DNA from 2 places in the Citrobacter farmeri genome. Region 2 is predicted to be linked to the other one. Evidence: predicted binding sites of a transcription regulator. Region 2 holds the regulator's gene; the other holds the start of a gene.
The links. Region 2 encodes PurR, which represses purine synthesis genes. Its sites were predicted from a motif close to CANGCAAACGTTTGCNTG; they were not measured.
Positions count from the first base shown of each region.

Region 1: cvpA (colicin V production protein) is a predicted target of PurR. The motif match lies at 2,587-2,604, and genes of this name have one in related genera.

Region 1 covers NZ_CP077291.1:1,431,738-1,435,871, forward strand. The annotation lists gene accD (acetyl-CoA carboxylase, carboxyltransferase subunit beta) at 1-450, shown strand, start outside; gene folC (bifunctional tetrahydrofolate synthase/dihydrofolate synthase) at 519-1,787, shown strand; gene dedD (cell division protein DedD) at 1,777-2,460, shown strand; gene cvpA (colicin V production protein) at 2,660-3,148, shown strand; gene purF (amidophosphoribosyltransferase) at 3,183-4,134, shown strand, end outside.
Region 2 covers NZ_CP077291.1:2,494,825-2,498,958, forward strand. The annotation lists gene sodB (superoxide dismutase [Fe]) at 1-214, shown strand, start outside; gene I6L53_RS11700 (MFS transporter) at 261-1,427, opposite strand; gene cydH (cytochrome bd-I oxidase subunit CydH) at 1,597-1,686, opposite strand; gene purR (HTH-type transcriptional repressor PurR) at 1,980-3,005, shown strand; gene punR (DNA-binding transcriptional activator PunR) at 3,002-3,934, opposite strand; gene punC (purine nucleoside transporter PunC) at 4,046-4,134, shown strand, end outside.

The sequences.
Region 1 (4,134 bases), 1.1 Mb from region 2:
CTGGTGTGCTTCTCCGCCTCCGGCGGCGCGCGTATGCAGGAAGCGCTGATGTCGCTGATGCAGATGGCGAAAACCTCTGCGGCGCTGGCAAAAATGCAGGAGCGCGGTCTGCCGTACATCTCCGTGCTGACCGACCCAACGATGGGCGGTGTCTCTGCAAGCTTCGCGATGCTGGGCGATCTCAACATCGCTGAACCGAAAGCGCTGATCGGCTTTGCTGGTCCGCGCGTTATCGAACAAACCGTACGTGAGAAACTGCCGCCGGGATTCCAGCGCAGTGAGTTTCTGATCGAAAAAGGCGCTATCGATATGATCGTCCGCCGTCCGGAGATGCGCCTAAAACTGGCAAGCATTCTGGCGAAGCTGATGAATCTGCCGGCGCCGAATCCGGATACTCCGCGTGAAGGCGTGGTGGTGCCACCGGTGCCGGATCAGGAACCCGAGGCCTGATAACTGAAAAGGGCAGGGCCACAGGCGCTGCCCTTTTGCTTTCTCAACGTAACGAATTTACGGGCATCATGAATAACAAACGCATTCCTAAAGCCGCGTCGCCCCTGGCCTCGTGGCTTTCTTATCTGGAAAACCTCCACGCAAAAACGATCGATCTGGGCCTGGAACGCGTAAGCCAGGTGGCTGCGCGACTGCGTGTGCTGAAGCCTGCGCCGTTTGTCTTCACCGTGGCCGGCACCAATGGCAAAGGCACCACCTGCCGGACGCTGGAATCCATACTGACGGCGGCGGGATACAAAGTCGGGGTATACAGTTCACCGCATCTGGTGCGCTACACTGAACGTGTGCGCGTGCAGGGCAAAGAATTGCCCGAAGCGGCCCACACCGAATCCTTCGCGGAGATCGAAGCGGCACGTGGGGATATCTCGCTGACCTATTTTGAATACGGCACGCTGTCTGCGCTGTGGCTGTTTAAGCAGGCGCAACTGGATGTGGTGATTCTGGAGGTCGGGTTGGGTGGACGACTGGACGCGACGAACATTGTCGATGCCGATGTTGCCGTGGTCACCAGCATTGCGCTGGATCATACCGACTGGCTGGGTCCCGATCGTGAAAGCATTGGTCGCGAAAAGGCCGGCATCTTCCGTGCGGATAAGCCGGCGATTGTCGGCGAACCGGAAATGCCCTCTACCATTGCCGATGTGGCGCAGGAGAAAGGTGCGCGGTTACAGCGCCGTGGCGAAGACTGGCAGTTTACGGTAACGGAGACGGGGTGGTCCTTCCGCGACGGCCATGGCACGCTGGCCGATTTACCGCTACCTCAGGTGCCACAGCCCAATGCGGCGACCGCGCTGGCGGCACTGCGCGCCAGTGGTCTGAACGTCAGCGAGCAGGCGATCCGCGACGGCATTGCCCAGGCGATTTTACCGGGACGTTTCCAGATTGTGAGCGAGTCGCCGCGCGTCATCCTCGATGTCGCGCATAATCCCCATGCGGCGGAATATCTGACCGGACGGCTGAAAATGTTGCCGAAAAGGGGGCGCGTTCTTGCCGTTATCGGTATGCTACATGATAAGGATATCGCAGGGACGTTGGCCTGGTTGAAAAGCGTGGTTGACGACTGGTATTGTGCTCCGCTGGAAGGCCCTCGAGGGGCGACGGCAGAGCAGCTGCTGGAACATCTCGGTAAAGGCAGTGTCTATGACAGTGTCGCGCTGGCATGGCACGCTGCTCTGGCAGACGCGAGACCAGAAGATACCGTACTGGTGTGTGGCTCGTTTCACACGGTTGCACATGTCATGGAAGTGATGGACGCGGGGAGAATCGGTGGCGAGTAAGTTTCAGAATCGTTTAGTCGGCACGATTGTGCTGGTTGCGCTGGGCGTGATTGTGCTGCCCGGGCTGCTCGACGGGCAGAAAAAACATTATCAGGATGAATTCGCAGCGATCCCGCTGGTTCCGAAACCAGGCGATCGCGACGAACCGGATATGATGCCCGCGGCAACACAGGCATTACCCACTCAACCGCCAGAAGGGGCGGCGGAAGAGGTGCGTGCAGGCGATGCGGCGGCTCCGTCGCTGGATCCTTCACGCTATGCGTCAGCCAACAACCCTGAGCTTGAACCGACGCCAGCGCCCGTAGAGCAACCCAAACCTAAACCGGTTGAAAAACCGAAGCCACAACCGAAGCCGCAGCCGCCTGTGGAGGCTACGCCCGAACCGGCTCCTGCGCCAAAACCAGCGACGGAAGAGAAACCGGCGCCGACGGGCAAAGCCTACGTTGTACAGCTCGGCGCGCTGAAAAATGCCGATAAGGTCAATGAGATCGTGGGTAAACTTCGTAGTGCGGGTTTCCGGGTATATACTTCTCCGTCAACGCCAGTACAGGGTAAAATAACCCGTATTCTCGTGGGGCCGGATGCATCGCGCGACAAGCTGAAAGGTTCGCTCGGCGAGTTACAGCAAATCTCCGGATTAAGCGGTGTGGTGATGGGCTACAACCCGAATTGAGTCACGGTTTTATCCGCCGGACAGGGTGATGCCACCGCGTCCGGCAATGCCCGAAGAGGCAAAAAGTCTGATGGCGTTGAATATTTTTTCAGCGCCATTTTTATTTACGCGCGGGAAGGAAATCCCTACGCAAACGTTTTCTTTTTCTGTTAGAATGCGCCCCGAACAGGACGACAGGGCGTAAAATCGTGGGACACATATGGTCTGGATTGATTACGCCATTATCGCGGTGATTGGGTTTTCCTGTCTGGTTAGCCTGATCCGTGGCTTTGTTCGTGAAGCGTTATCGTTGGTGACATGGGGTTGTGCTTTCTTTGTCGCCAGCCATTACTACACTTACCTGTCTGTCTGGTTTTCGGGCTTTGAAGACGAACTGGTTCGAAACGGGATTGCCATCGCGGTGCTGTTTATCGCGACGCTGATCGTCGGCGCCATTGTGAACTACGTGGTAGGGCAACTGGTTGAGAAAACCGGTCTGTCAGGTACCGACCGGGTTCTGGGAGTCTGTTTCGGGGCTCTGCGTGGTGTGTTGATTGTTGCTGCCATTCTGTTCTTTCTCGACACCTTTACCGGCCTGTCGAAAAGCGAAGACTGGAGTAAGTCACAACTGATCCCGGAGTTCAGTTTCATCATCAGATGGTTCTTTGACTATCTGCAAAGCTCGTCAAGTTTCTTGCCCAGAGCATAAGCGTTGGGTTGTAGCTTAACGAGGAAAAAGACGTATGTGCGGTATTGTCGGTATCGCCGGTGTTATGCCGGTTAACCAGTCGATTTATGACGCCTTAACAGTGCTCCAGCATCGTGGTCAGGATGCCGCTGGCATTATCACCATCGATGCAAATAACTGCTTCCGTTTGCGTAAAGCAAACGGCCTGGTGAGTGATGTATTTGAAGCTCGTCACATGCAGCGTATGCAGGGCAACATGGGCATCGGTCATGTGCGTTACCCAACGGCTGGTAGCTCCAGCGCCTCTGAAGCTCAACCTTTCTACGTCAACTCTCCGTACGGCATCACGCTTGCCCACAATGGCAATCTGACCAATGCCCACGAACTGCGTAAAAAGCTGTTTGAAGAGAAGCGCCGCCATATCAATACCACCTCAGATTCTGAGATTCTGCTCAATATCTTCGCCAGCGAACTGGATAACTTCCGCCACTATCCGCTGGAAGCAGACAATATTTTTGCTGCGATTGCCGCGACTAATCGCCAGATCCGCGGCGCGTATGCCTGCGTGGCGATGATTATCGGTCACGGGATGGTGGCCTTTCGCGACCCGAACGGTATCCGTCCGCTGGTGTTGGGTAAACGCGATATCGGTGATGGTCGCACCGAGTATATGGTGGCGTCTGAGAGCGTCGCGCTGGATACCCTGGGCTTTGAATTTCTGCGTGATGTTGCGTCGGGTGAAGCGGTCTATATCACTGAGAAAGGGCAACTGTTCACCCGTCAGTGTGCTGAAAACCCGGTCAGCAATCCGTGTCTGTTCGAATATGTTTACTTCGCGCGTCCGGACTCCTTCATCGACAAGATTTCCGTCTACAGCGCCCGTGTGAATATGGGGACAAAGCTTGGCGAAAAGATTGCCCGCGAATGGGAAGATCTGGATATCGATGTGGTCATTCCGATTCCAGAAACCTCCTGCGATATCGCGCTGGAAATTGCGCGTATTCTCG
Region 2 (4,134 bases):
GACCTGGCTGGTAAAAGGAAAAGATGGCAAGCTGGCCATCGTTTCAACCTCCAACGCCGGTACGCCGTTGACCACCGACGCTACCCCGCTGATGACCGTCGACGTGTGGGAACATGCGTATTACATTGACTACCGCAATGCGCGTCCTGGCTATCTGGAGCATTTCTGGGCGCTGGTGAACTGGGAGTTTGTCGCGAAGAACTTCGCCGCATAAAGAAGATAACGCAGAAGAGACTCTCTTCTGCGTTTTTGCCCTGCCGTTAACCTGCGACACACACCTGTTCAGGCTGCTTTCTCGCCGAGACAAACACCAGCAACAGCGCCATACCTGCCACTATCGCCCCCATGACCGGAACAAAACTGTAGCCTAACCCGCCTGAAATGACGGCCCCACCGGCGGCGGCGCCCAGCGCATTCCCAAGGTTAAACGCACCAATGTTCACAGAAGATGAGAGGCCAGGCGCTTCATGAGCCACACGCATGACGCGCATTTGCAGCGGAGGCACTACCGCAAAAGTCGCCGCCCCCCATACCACCATACCGATCGCCGCCCCCAGTTCATTTTGTGCCAACAAGGGGATGGCCAACATAATCATCATCAGCAGCAGCAAAAAGCCCTTCAGCGTACCGTTAACCGAGCGATCGGCCAGTTTGCCACCGAGGTAGTTACCAATGGAAAAGCCCACGCCGATCAGAACCAGCATCCCGGTAACAAAGGCCGGAGTGGCATGGGTGATGCTTTGCAGGACGGGTGAAATATAGGTATACAGCGTAAACATTGCGCCCGCCCCCAACACGGTGGTCAGCAGCGCAGAAAGCACCTGAGGACGCATTAACACCGCGAGCTCTTTTTTCACTTCCGGTCGCGCCCCGGCACCGCCTTTCGGCAACGAGAAAAAGAGACTCAGCATTGAAATCACGCCCAGACCCGCGGTTGCCATGAACGACATTCGCCAGCCGATGGTTTCACCCAGCCAGGTCGCCGCCGGAACGCCGCCGATGTTGGCGATGGTCAGCCCCATAAACATCGTGGCAACGGCGCTGGCCTGTTTGTGCTTCGGCACCACGCTGGCTGCCACAACGGAACCCAGGCCGAAGAACGCGCCGTGGTTAAGGCTGGTTAAAATGCGTGACAGCATCAGTGTGGTGTAATCCGGAGAAATCGCCGAGAGCACGTTACCAAGCGTAAAGATAGCCATCAGAAAAATCAGCGCATTACGTCGCCCGCGATGTGACAGCAGCAGCGTCATCAGCGGTGCGCCGACCATCACGCCGACCGCATAGGCGCTAATCAGCATACCAGCCGCAGGAATAGACACATCGACACCACGCGCGATGACGGGTAATAGCCCCATCGGCGAGAATTCGGTCGTGCCGATGCCGAATGCGCCGATAGCCAGCGCCAGTAACGGATAATTAATTTTCATGCAGTGATGACTCCGGCTCTTCGCGACGGATCGCGATGCTTAACTAAGAGTCAAAAGCATGACATCAATCACAAAAAAAGAGAAGTTAACAAAAATACAAAAGACTTTTGCAGATTCAATAACAATATGGCAGGAGGTTCGAGGGAGCAGACACTCCCCCGAGGGGAAATCAATGCATTGCCGCTGTCAGACCGCCAGCAACGATTAAAGCCAGAACAATAAACGTGGTCACTAATGAAAATTTCAGATCGGTGCTCATCAACTTTTCTCCTTTTTATTCCCACACAAAAAGTGATATAGCGCATTTTTGCACACTTGAGTGCAAAAATCTCCCACGATTTAGAGTGATATGTGCTTTTAATACTTCCCCTTTTCGTTAAGATCAGCCAAAATTCGACGCTTACTTGATTAGCGTACCGGCCATTGACCCCTTCCTGACGCTCTGTGGCGTTTTCCCGTCATGCCGCACCCACGATGTTGCGCACAGGATGAGTAAAGGCAAACGTTTACTTGCGTATTTTAATGTTCAGGTTGGGTCTGGAGTGAGATTTAATGGCAACAATTAAAGATGTAGCGAAACGCGCAAACGTTTCCACTACAACCGTATCACACGTAATTAACAAAACGCGTTTCGTCGCTGAAGAAACACGCAATGCAGTGTGGGCGGCAATCAAAGAATTGCACTATTCCCCCAGCGCTGTTGCCCGTAGCCTGAAGGTAAACCATACCAAGTCTATCGGTTTGCTGGCGACCAGCAGCGAAGCCCCCTACTTTGCCGAAATTATTGAAGCGGTTGAGAAGAACTGCTTCCAGAAGGGCTATACCCTGATCCTTGGTAACGTCTGGAACAATCTGGAAAAACAGCGTGCCTATCTGTCCATGATGGCGCAAAAACGCGTTGATGGTCTGCTGGTGATGTGTTCCGAATATCCCGATCCCCTGCTTTCGATGCTGGAAGAGTATCGTCATATCCCGATGGTGGTTATGGACTGGGGCGAAGCCAAAGCCGACTTCACCGATACCGTAATTGATAACGCCTTTGAAGGCGGTTATATGGCTGGCCGCTACCTGGTCGAACGCGGACACCGTGAAATTGGTGTGATTCCGGGGCTGATGGAACGCAATACGGGCGCTGGCCGTCTGGCCGGTTTTATGAAAGCGATGGATGAAGCGCTGATTAAAGTGCCAGAGAACTGGATTGTACAGGGCGACTTCGAGCCTGAATCCGGCTACCGCGCCATGCAGCAAATTTTGTCGCAAGCGCATCGCCCAACGGCGGTCTTCTGTGGCGGCGATATTATGGCAATGGGTGCCCTTTGTGCCGCCGATGAGATGGGCCTTCGCGTACCGCAGGACGTATCGCTGATCGGCTATGACAATGTGCGCAACGCCCGCTTCTTTACGCCAGCATTGACCACCATCCACCAGCCTAAAGATTCCCTGGGTGAGACAGCCTTTAACATGCTGCTGGACCGTATCGTCAATAAGCGCGAAGAGTCGCAGTCCATTGAGGTCCACCCGCGCCTGGTGGAGCGTCGCTCCGTTGCGGATGGTCCTTTCCGCGACTACCGTCGCTAAACGTCTTCTGCGGGAGTCTCGTCAGGCTCCCGCAACCACTCTTTGTTCAGCGTTTCGCTGTCTCCCAGATAGTCAAGCAGCCAGATTAGCGCGGGTGACATATCATTCTGCTGCCAGGTCAGGCAACACCCCGCATCCGGGAAAGGGTTCTCCAGGTTCAATGCCACCCACTGTCTCTTATTGAGATACGGCTTGGCAAAATGCGTCGGCACCATACCGACACAAAGCCCGGCGCTGATACAGGTCGCGGAGGAATCCCAGTCCGGAACCACCACCCGCTTCTGGTTGTCCAGCAACCAGGTCACGCGTTTCGGCAGCGTGCGGGAGGTATCTTCCAGTACCAGTGACGGCCAGTTGCGCAACGTGTCATCACTGAGAGGCCCGCTCATGGCGGCCAGCGGATGTGTGCTGGCAACGACACAACACCAGCTCAGCTTGCCCATATCGCGGAAGGTGTATCGTCCTCCGACCGGGATCGCCTGGGTTGCGCCGATAGCGAGTTCAACCCTGCCATCTGACAGCGCGTCCCAGACGCCGTTGAACACCTCCTGAAAGACCAGCAACTCCACGTCATCAAAGTGGCGGTAAAAATCGACAATCAGCTGTCGCGTACGCTCCGGGCGCACGATATTGTCCACTGCGATGGGAAGTTGTCCGCGCCAGCCGTTGGCGATCTGCTGACACTGCTGGCGCGTGATCTGCATTTTTTTGATGACAGAGCGACCTTCTTTCAAAAACCAGGCTCCCGCCGGGGTCAGCACGACATCGCGGTGACGACGTTCAAAGAGCGGAACCGCCAGCCACTCTTCCAGTTGGCGGACCGTATAGCTGACCGCCGAGGGCACCCGGTGCAACTCCTGAGCGGCGGAACTGAAACTACCGTTGCGCGCTACGGCATCAACCACTTCCAGCGCATATTCTGACCACATAATCTGCCTACAAAATTTTTGAATGCAATAAACAAATATTACCGTTTCACAAGCCGAAATTCACTCCCTACACTCTGCGCCAGTGTCATTCATTAAAATTAGAGAACAACTATGCAACCAGGAAAAGGGTTTTTAGTCTGGCTGGCAGGACTCAGCGTGTTGGGTTTTCTGGCAACCGACATGTATTTGCCCGCTTTTGC